DNA from 3 places in the Sinorhizobium sp. NFACC03 genome. Region 3 is predicted to be linked to each of the others. Evidence: riboswitches for the same ligand, from Rfam matches in the RefSeq annotation. Region 3 holds a riboswitch; each other region holds the start of a gene.
The links. A riboswitch is a leader RNA that binds a small molecule or an ion and turns the genes downstream of it on or off. The one in region 3 is predicted to bind cobalamin.
Positions count from the first base shown of each region.

Region 1 (3,268 bases), on a different contig from region 3:
ATGCCGAGCTCGTCGGCGGCGCGGGTGAAGCTCAGATGTCTGGCGGCCGCTTCGAAGGCGCGCACGGCACTCATGGGAGGAATCTTGCTCATGGCCCTGAGATAAGCATTCTTTATGCCAGCATGCGAGAAATCGCTTTGCGCGAAGCAGCAAAAATCCTCACTTTTTTCGCGAACACAACAGCAAAAACAAAGAGGATAGCAATGCTTAGCGCAGTGCGATCAACGATCCTTCATGCCCTGAACTGGGCCGGCAACGCACTCAACCCGACCATCGACATCGATACGTTCAGCGAATTCCAGCTGAAGGATATCGGATTGACGCGGGATCACGAGACCGTCCGGGCGCACATCGGCGATATTGCCGATCCGTGGCATTGGCCGACGGACGGCAATCCGCGCAAGTCACCGCCCTCGCCGGAGCGGGATTGCGGCGACGCGCCGCAAATGGCAAGGGCTTCGCCTCGAGCCCAGCCCGGAGAAAACAAAGACGTAAGCATGTCGCTCTGCGATTGACTGAGCGCAGAGGCAAGAGACAGCGCAGTTGTCGTGATCTGCCACCTGCCAGCACGTGGACCGAATTCGGGAGAGATCCGGCGTGGCGTTTCTAAAAGCGACGTGCCGGAGCCTCTTCGCAAGTGATCGGCAACGGAGCGAGCGCCGGGCTCGAAGCCGAGCTCTCCACCCACAAGTTTCGCCGCATCCCGCCGTTTACTCCTTGTTATCCACACGGCGAAAGAAATCACCTTCTCTCCCCGGCTTCAGGCACCTCGTACCTATTGACGCAGATTTGCGATGAACTACTATATCTAGTGTTCGAGGTTCTCTCGATTCGCAGGGATTGAGAGCTAAGACGGGAATACGGTGCGTCGGCGAGTTTTCGCCAGGCTATGCCGTAGCTGCCCCCGCAACTGTAGACGGCGAGCGACTGTCCGGAATTGGACCACTGAGGCATGAGGCCTCGGGAAGGTCGGGATGGAAGCTGAGACCCGTGAGCCAGGAGACCTGCCTCGAGCAAAACGTCCACGGGCGGGGTGTCCGGAGGAGTTGAGTTGCGTGCGGCAGGATGAGCCTGCCTGATCGTCTCGACATCTCCCCGGCAGCCTGTCGAAAGCTTCGGGGTGAAGTCATGTCCGCGTCATTGAAATTCTATCGCTCGCCAATCAAGAGGCGCGGTTTCCCGCGCAGCTGACGAAGAGGCATGCCCGGGCGTCCAGATCCGAGCGAGCCACAGCCATGACAGCCCTGCATTTCGCCGGATCGCGGTTGCGTGTCCGTGCGCCTTCTCATGCTCTCATCCAGCCGACCAAACGAGGAAGAAATGAACGTTACCGTCTACAGCAAGCCCGCCTGCGTCCAATGCACCGCGACCTATCGGGCGCTCGATCGCCAGGGCGTCAACTACGAGGTCATTGATATCTCCATCGACCAAGACGCGCTCGAAACGGTCAAGGGCCTCGGCTACATGCAGCTTCCCGTCGTCGTCGCCGGCCCCGAACACTGGGCGGGTTTTCGCCCCGACAAGATCAGCGCGCTCTCCTAGAGGAGACAGGCGGTGGGCCTGATCGTCTATTTTTCCAGCCGCTCGGAAAACACCCATCGCTTCGTCGAAAAGCTCGGCCTTCGCGCAGCGCGCATACCGCTCCAGGAAAGTAAGGCTTCACTTACGGTTTCCGAGCCCTTCGTGTTGGTCGTGCCCACCTATTGCGGCGACGACGGCCGGGGTGCCGTACCGAAACAGGTCATCCGCTTCCTCAACGATGCGGGCAACCGCTCTCACATCCGCGGTGTCATTGCTGCGGGCAACAGCAATTTCGGCGCGACCTATGGGATCGCCGGCGACGTCATCGCGGCCAAGTGCCAGGTGCCCTACCTTTACCGGTTCGAGCTTCTCGGGACCGAGGAGGACGTCGCCAATGTCAGAAACGGGATGGAACGATTTTGGACGTCTCAACACTCGAACGCCCCCTGAAGGCGACGGAAGCGGCGCTGGACTATCATGCGCTGAACGCGATGCTGAACCTCTATGATGAAGAGGGGCGCATCCAACTCGACAAGGACCGGCTGGCGGCGAAGCAGTACTTCCTCCAGCACGTCAACCAGAACACCGTCTTCTTCCATAACCTCAGGGAGAAGCTCGATTATCTGGTGACCGAAGGCTACTATGAACAGCAGGTGCTGGATCAGTATTCCTTCAACTTCGTGCGAGATCTCTACGACCACGCTTATGGGAAGAAGTTCCGCTTCCCGACCTTCCTCGGCGCGTTCAAATACTACACCTCCTATACGCTGAAGACCTTTGACGGAACGCGCTACCTGGAGCGCTACGAGGATCGCGTCTGCATGGTGGCGATGACGCTTGCGCGCGGCAACGAGGGACTTGCCCGCGATCTCGTCGACGAGATCATTTCCGGCCGTTTCCAGCCGGCGACGCCGACCTTCCTCAATGCCGGCAAAAAGCAACGCGGCGAGCTCGTCTCCTGCTTCTTGCTTAGGGTCGAGGACAATATGGAAAGCATCGGCCGCGCGATTAATTCCGCATTGCAGCTCTCCAAGCGCGGCGGCGGCGTGGCGCTGTCGCTCACCAACATTAGAGAGATGGGGGCACCGATCAAGCAGATCGAAAACCAGTCCTCCGGCATCATCCCGGTGATGAAGCTCTTGGAAGACAGCTTCTCCTATGCCAACCAGCTTGGCGCCCGCCAGGGAGCAGGTGCTGTCTATCTCCACGCCCATCACCCCGACATCATGCGTTTTCTCGATACCAAGCGGGAAAATGCCGACGAGAAGATCCGCATCAAGACGCTTTCGCTCGGCGTCGTCATCCCGGACATCACCTTCGAGCTCGCCCGCAACAACGAGGACATGTACCTGTTCTCGCCCTATGACGTTGAGCGTGTCTACGGCGTGCCGTTGACCGAGATTTCGGTCAGCGAGAAGTATCGCGAGATGGTCGAGGACGCGCGCATCCGCAAGCAGAAGATCAAGGCGCGCGATTTTTTCCAGATTATCGCCGAAATCCAGTTCGAGAGCGGCTATCCCTACATCATGTTCGAGGACACGGTGAACCGGGCGAACCCGATTGCCGGCCGTATCACCATGAGCAACCTCTGTTCGGAAATCCTGCAGGTGAGCGAGGCGAGCGAATTCAACGACGACCTCTCCTACGCAAAGATGGGCAAGGATATCTCCTGCAACCTAGGCTCGCTGAATATTGCCGCGGCGATGGACAGTCCGGATTTCGGCCAGACGATCGAGACCTCGATCCG
Region 1 covers NZ_FMXF01000027.1:39,721-42,988, reverse strand. Annotated here, with positions in the region: gene BLU35_RS26710 (LysR substrate-binding domain-containing protein) at 1-74, opposite strand, end outside; gene BLU35_RS26705 (hypothetical protein) at 36-515, shown strand; cobalamin riboswitch at 802-1,026, shown strand; gene nrdH (glutaredoxin-like protein NrdH) at 1,321-1,542, shown strand; gene nrdI (class Ib ribonucleoside-diphosphate reductase assembly flavoprotein NrdI) at 1,555-1,971, shown strand; gene nrdE (class 1b ribonucleoside-diphosphate reductase subunit alpha) at 1,941-3,268, shown strand, end outside.
Region 1: it holds a riboswitch for cobalamin, as region 3 does, so the genes downstream of both, nrdH (glutaredoxin-like protein NrdH) here and cobU (bifunctional adenosylcobinamide kinase/adenosylcobinamide-phosphate guanylyltransferase) in region 3, are expected to answer to the same signal.

Region 2 (3,268 bases), on a different contig from region 3:
AGGTGTTGGCGCTGGGCGCTGCGAGCGGCCGCCCGAAGCGGGCGATCACCCGGCGCGAAAAGCCGTCGGGCATGCGGATGCCAAGCGTGTCGAGGCCGGCCGAGGCCAGCGCATGCACGCTGCTATCGGGCCGCTGCGGCAAGATCAGCGTCAGGGGTCCGGGCCAGAAGGTTTCCGCCAGGCGTCGGGAAATCGGGTCGAAGCGCACATGGGCCTCGGCCATCGCCATGTCGGAGACATGCGAGATCAGCGGATTGAAGCGCGGCCGGCCCTTCATCTCGTAGATGCGGCTGATCGCATCGGGATTGGTGGCGTCGGCGGCAAGGCCATAGACGGTTTCGGTGGGAATCGCGACCGGTTCGCCTTCGGCAAGAACGGCGCAGGCGCGTTCGATCGCGCGGTCCGGTTCCCTGCCTGTGTCGATGATCTCTGCCATGCCGTTTCCTTTCCGACGCTTCCTTAACGGACGTGCCGGGAAAACAGAACGATTTTTTTGGGGGCGTTCGGTTGCTGCCTCAGAGACTGCGGATAATGCGGCGCAGCGCGGAGTCCCGGGCACCCAGCATCAGCACGTTCTTGAGAGCAACCTTGGGGTCGTCCGTGCGGAAGAGGAGCCCGTTGTCGCGGACGTTGCGGTTGATGACCATCTGTCCGTCTTCGGCGTTCGGCTCGATCGCGACCGCGAAATACATGCGGGAATAGCCGCTCTGGATACGGTCGAAGAAATGTGTCTCATCACCAAGGTCGCTGAAGAAATTGGCGAAGTAGAACGACCAGGTGATGTCCTTGGAAGGCGTGACCGCCGTCCGCGCCGCCGTCACATGGCAATAGCCGAGATGCGGCTTGCCGACGAGCGTGCGGTGAAAAATCAGCTTGGGAAACTGGATCGAGGCATGAAAGCCGTTGATCCGCTTGTGCGTCGTGTCACCGGCGGTCGCGAGCTTCTTGCCGGTCCTGTCCGCGACTTCTTCGTAGCTCAGATACCGTCGCTCGCTCGGCAGCCATTGCCGGCGGTTGATCCTGCCGGTGCGCAGAAACTCGGTATGAACGGCCGTCTTCGGCATGACCGCCGGCGGCTTCTCGGCCGCAGCGTCGTAATATCTGAACTTTGCCATGATCGTCAGTGTGCCATCTGCCTGCCGGACATCTTCGTCCGCCGGCAAGCCTAGTGGCTTATGGTTAATGAAGGATTTCCTTTCGTTCGCGGAAGATGCCCCTGCACATTCATGGGAATGTCGCAAACGGGCGAAGCCTTCCTGTGTCTGCGTCATGTCAGTCACAAAAGACGGCATCTGCCCAATTTTTGATCTATCTATATGTTTATAAAGTGAAAAATTCTCGCATCCGTTTCCAAAAGGCGGTTTCGATCGTGTCGTCATTCTGGAATTGAATGTCGCTATCCGGCGCCTGCCGAGGCGCCTTCCGCGCTTACATATCCTTACTCAAGGTGTCGTCTTCCAAAGGGGAAGGCGGATAATTGGGAAGCCGGTCAAATCCCGGCGCTGCCCCCGCAACGGTGGTGGAGCGAAAGCCTCGGCAAAAGGCCACTGGACGGTTTTCCGTCCGGGAAGGCGCCGGGCTGGTCCTTCGAAGGACGGCTCCTGAGCCCGGAAACCAGCCTTGACAGACATAACCGTAACGGGTTGCGGCGGGCAGCCGGATCGGAGCCTAAAACGCATGGGCGTGCGCCCATGCGGGTTCCTGTCCTGCCTCTCCGAAACATGGCGCATGAGGACAGGACATGGATACCAAGACCGATATGCTTCGCAAGCTGAAGGGCCGGCGTGACGGCTACAGCCTCGATCGGGCCTTCTACATCGACCCCGACTATTACCGGCAGGACCTGGAAAACATCTGGTATCGGGATTGGCTGTTCATCGGCCACGATTGCGAAATCCCGCGGGCCGGCAACTATTTCACCGTCCAGGTCGGCGACTATCCGGTCGTCATCACCCGCGATCGCCAGGGCACGATCCGCGCGCTCCACAACTCCTGCCGCCACCGCGGCTCCCGCGTCTGCACGCAGCACAAGGGCTCTTCGGCAAAGCTCGTCTGTCCCTATCATCAATGGACCTACGAGCTCGACGGCTCGCTGCTCTTCGCACGCCAGATGGGTGAAGACTTCGACAAGGCAGCCCACAGCCTGAAGCAGATCCATTGCGAAACGGTCGGCGGCTACATCTTCATCAACCTGTCGGAGACGCCGGCGGATTTCGCCGCCTTCCGCGAGCTGGCATTCCCCTACCTCGCGCCGCACCGGCTGGGAGAGACCAAGGTCGCCTTCGAAAGCACCATCATCGAAAAGGGCAACTGGAAGCTCGTCTGGGAGAACAACCGCGAGTGCTACCACTGCGCCGCCAATCACCCCGAACTCTGCCGGACCTATCCGGAAGCGCCGACCGCGACCGGGGTGCAGGGCGCCAAGGACGATCCGGTGATTGCCGCCCATTGGGCGAAGTGCGAGGCCGAGGGCCTGCCGAGCGAGTTCCGGATGTCGCCGACCGGCCAGTTCCGCGCCGCGCGCATGCCGCTGGTCGATAATGCCGAAAGCTACACCATGTCGGGTGCGCCCGCCGTAAAAAGGGCGCTGTCGGCCGATGTCAGGCAGAAGCAGATCGGCACGCTCCTGATGTTCCACTACCCGACGACCTGGAACCACGTGCTTTCGGATCACGCCATCACCTTCCGCGTGTTGCCGCTCGGGCCGGAACTCACGCAGGTGACAACGAAGTGGCTGGTCCACAAGGACGCGGTCGAAGGTGTCGACTACACGCTCGAGGATCTGACTCATGTCTGGACCGAGACCAACGACCAGGATCGCCAGATCGTCGAGGAAAATGCCTTCGGCATCCGCTCGCCGGCCTATGAGCCCGGTCCGTATTCGCCGGAGCACGAGGGCGGCGTGATGCAGTTCGTCGAATGGTACTGCAAGTTCATGGAGCAGCGCCTGCAGGGCGATGCGGCTCCGCTCTCAAAGGTCGCCTGATATGCAGATGGCGTCCTCCTTCCATCATTTCGACGAACTGCATGTCTGGATCGATCGGCAGCAGATGCTCGAATGCACATCGGCCGTCGTCGAGACCGCCGATGTCATGACCTTCACCTTCCGTGCGGAGAAGCCCGCCTGGTTTCGTTATCTGCCCGGGCAGTTCGTCACCCTCGAATTGCCGGTCGCCGACGATCCGGTCATGCGCACCTACACCCTGTCGTCGACACCGTCTCGCCCGCTTTCGATCGCCGTGACGGTCAAGGCGCAGGCCGACAGCAT
Region 2 covers NZ_FMXF01000001.1:496,238-499,505, forward strand. Annotated here, with positions in the region: gene BLU35_RS02385 (L-threonylcarbamoyladenylate synthase) at 1-436, opposite strand, end outside; gene BLU35_RS02390 (DUF6656 family protein) at 516-1,115, opposite strand; cobalamin riboswitch at 1,429-1,637, shown strand; gene BLU35_RS02395 (aromatic ring-hydroxylating oxygenase subunit alpha) at 1,742-2,986, shown strand; gene BLU35_RS02400 (FAD-binding oxidoreductase) at 2,988-3,268, shown strand, end outside.
Region 2: it holds a riboswitch for cobalamin, as region 3 does, so the genes downstream of both, BLU35_RS02395 (aromatic ring-hydroxylating oxygenase subunit alpha) here and cobU (bifunctional adenosylcobinamide kinase/adenosylcobinamide-phosphate guanylyltransferase) in region 3, are expected to answer to the same signal.

Region 3 (3,268 bases):
CGCAGGAACGCATCGAAGGCCGCCGGCACGGTCGTTTCCTTGCGCCCGAAGGCCATCTGCTGGTCAGGATCCAGCCGCAACGCAAGCGCTTCGGCAATGCCGCGCATCACTTCGTCCTGCAGCGCAAAGGCGTCGGTGAGCGATCCGTCGAACTTTCCGGCCCAGACGTGACCGCCATCCAGGGAATCTATGAGCTGCGCATTGATGCGAAGTTGCTCTCCGGCACGCTGGACGCTGCCTTCAAGCACATATCTCACACCGAGTTCTTCCGACACCTGCCTGGCTGTCACCGATCTCCCCTTGTAGGTGAACGTCGAGTTGCGCGCGATGACGAACAGGCCGGAGATCTGGGCCAGTTCGGTGACGAGGCCGTCGGTCATGCCATTGGCGAAAAACTCCTGCTTGGGGTCATCGCTGACATTGGCAAACGGAAGCACGGCGATCGAGGGCTTGTCTGCCTGGCTGAAGTCCACAGCCTGAGCCGGACGGATGTCGGCAGGCGGCTGCCACGGGCGCCACCAGGCGGCGCCGGCGGCGGCTGTGAATGCCAGGGCAGATGCCGCTGCCAGGGCGACCCAGCGTCTTCCACGGTGCGCCCTGGCCTTCGGCTTGCCGGCGTGGGCTTCGTCCAGCCAGAGACGGTAGGTCCGAACCGGTTTTTCGACGTGTTTCAGGCGCTGCTCGCCGAGAAAGACGAAACCGACATCGAGGTGCTTCTCGACCTGGTCGTAGGCGGTGCCGGAGATGACGATGCCGCCCGGTTCGGCCAGGCTCTGCAGGCGCTCGGCGATGATGACACCATCGCCGTGGATGTCGTCGCCCTCGACGATCACGTCGCCAAGATTGATGCCGATGCGGAATTGCAGCCGCCCCGCGTCCACGCCGCGACTATCAGATTTGGCGCGCTGCACCTCGACCGCACATCGGACTGCCTCGACGACGCTGTGGAACTCGACCAGCAGGCCGTCGCCCATGGTCTTGATCAGCCGGCCGCGATGCGTCTCGATGCTTTGTTCGAATAGTTCGTGCAGGTCGGCCTGAAAGCGGGCGCAGGTACCCTCCTCGTCGGCCTGGGTAAGCAGCCCATAGCCGCAAACGTCGGCAATCATCACGGCGGCGAGCCTGCGTTCCATGTGCCTACCGGATAAACGAAGCCCCTCGGGTCGGTTGCGGGATGGTTCAGCGACCTTTGCGCGTCCATAGGACGCGCGGCGCTGCAGTTTAACGCAACATCTGTAATTGCTAAAATATGTTCGTTCGCGATCTGCCATTCGCCTAATGTCCGGTGCGGCTTCGCGCTCGACAAATCGTCGCGCGACGCAAGTCGGCCGGGGAGGTGTCGCAAGCGTCGATTGACTTTGCGGCGCCCGCTTCCTAATCATCGGATGTTGGATGGTTCCCCCTTGTCGTGGCGATCGGGGGGAATAATTGGGAATGTGACGGATGGACCCAAATCGGGCATCCTTATCGCAGCCGACCCCGCGACTGTAGAACGGTCAGGGTTCGCCATCGGGCTCAAATTCAGAGCTGCCAGCCGGTTGCATGGGGCAATCGAGGCAGGTCGGGATCGAGCCGGAAAAGCCACTGGCGTGGCATCGTGATCAGCCGGGTTGGACGCCTCTTCTTCTACGAATCGTCCGCCTTTCACGAAGCCGCCCACAGCGCCCATGCGTCGGAGACGACGCGCAAAGGTTCGCTGTGGCACCGGAAAGCGCCGGGAAGGTGAGGCGGGCCGCTCGGGTCCTGACATCGGAACCTCGTCCATTCTGAGCGAGGCGATGTGGGGCCTCGTGACGCCGTGAGCCAGGAGACCTGCCACCCGACATGGGCATTCCGCCCGAGGAGACGTGTCGTCTCCAACGCCATCACGGAGGTTGTTTTGGCTCTCAGATACTTTCCCGAACGCGCCGCCGGCGCGTCGAACGGCTGTTGCCATCTGCCGCTGACCTTGGCGCGGTCGCGATGAGCAATCCCAGCGCCGGACCCGTTCTGGTCCTCGGCGGCGCCCGTTCCGGCAAGTCCAGCTTTTCCGAGAAGCTCGTCGAAGCGTCCGGCCTTACCAAACATTATGTCGCCACCGGCCGCGCCTGGGACGACGAAATGCGCGCGCGCATCGACCATCACAAGATGCGCCGCGGCGAAGGCTGGACGACGCACGAGGAGCCGGTCGATCTCGTCGGCATTCTGCGGCGCATCGACGACCCCACCCATGTCGTTTTGATCGACTGCCTGACGCTGTGGGTCACCAATCTGATGCTTGAGGAGCGCGACATCGAGGCGGAGTTCGCCTCGCTTGTTGCCTACCTGCCGCAGGCGCAGGCGCGCTTCGTGTTCGTTTCCAACGAAGTCGGCCTCGGCATTGTGCCCGAGAACCGCATGGCCCGCGAGTTTCGCGACCATGCCGGCCGGCTTCACCAGATCGTTGCGGAGAAATCCGCTGAAGTTTACTTTGTCGCGGCCGGTTTGCCGCTGAAAATGAAGGGTTGAATAATGACCACTGCGAGAACCAGCCACGGCAAGATCCCGGCGACTGTCATCACCGGCTTCCTCGGCGCCGGCAAGACGACGATGATCCGCAATCTGTTGCAGAACGCCGACGGCAAGCGCATCGCGCTGATCATCAACGAGTTCGGCGATCTCGGCGTCGACGGCGACGTCTTGAAGGGCTGCGGTGCGGAGGCCTGCACCGAGGACGACATCATCGAACTTACCAATGGCTGCATCTGCTGCACCGTGGCCGATGATTTCATCCCGACCATGACCAAGCTGCTCGAGCGCGAAAACCGCCCGGACCATATCATCATCGAGACCTCGGGCCTGGCTTTGCCGCAGCCGCTGATCGCCGCCTTCAACTGGCCGGATATCCGCAGTGAAGTCACCGTCGATGGCGTCGTCACCGTGGTCGACAGCGCTGCCGTTGCCGCCGGCCGCTTTGCCGATGACCATGACAAGGTCGATGCGCTGCGCGTCGAGGACGACAATCTCGACCATGAAAGCCCGATCGAGGAACTGTTCGAGGATCAGTTGACCGCTGCCGACCTGATCGTGCTCAACAAGACCGATCTGATCGACGCGTCCGGCCTCAAGGCGGTACGCGACGAGGTTTCCTCGCGCACCAGCCGCAAGCCGACCATGATCGAGGCGAAGAACGGCGAGGTGGCCGCCGCCATCCTGCTTGGCCTCGGCGTCGGCACCGAAAGCGATATCGCCAACCGCAAGTCGCATCACGAGATGGAGCATGAGGCGGGCGAGGAGCACGACCATGACG
Region 3 covers NZ_FMXF01000020.1:37,577-40,844, reverse strand. Annotated here, with positions in the region: gene BLU35_RS22790 (adenylate/guanylate cyclase domain-containing protein) at 1-1,133, opposite strand, end outside; cobalamin riboswitch at 1,377-1,599, shown strand; gene cobU (bifunctional adenosylcobinamide kinase/adenosylcobinamide-phosphate guanylyltransferase) at 1,963-2,487, shown strand; gene cobW (cobalamin biosynthesis protein CobW) at 2,491-3,268, shown strand, end outside.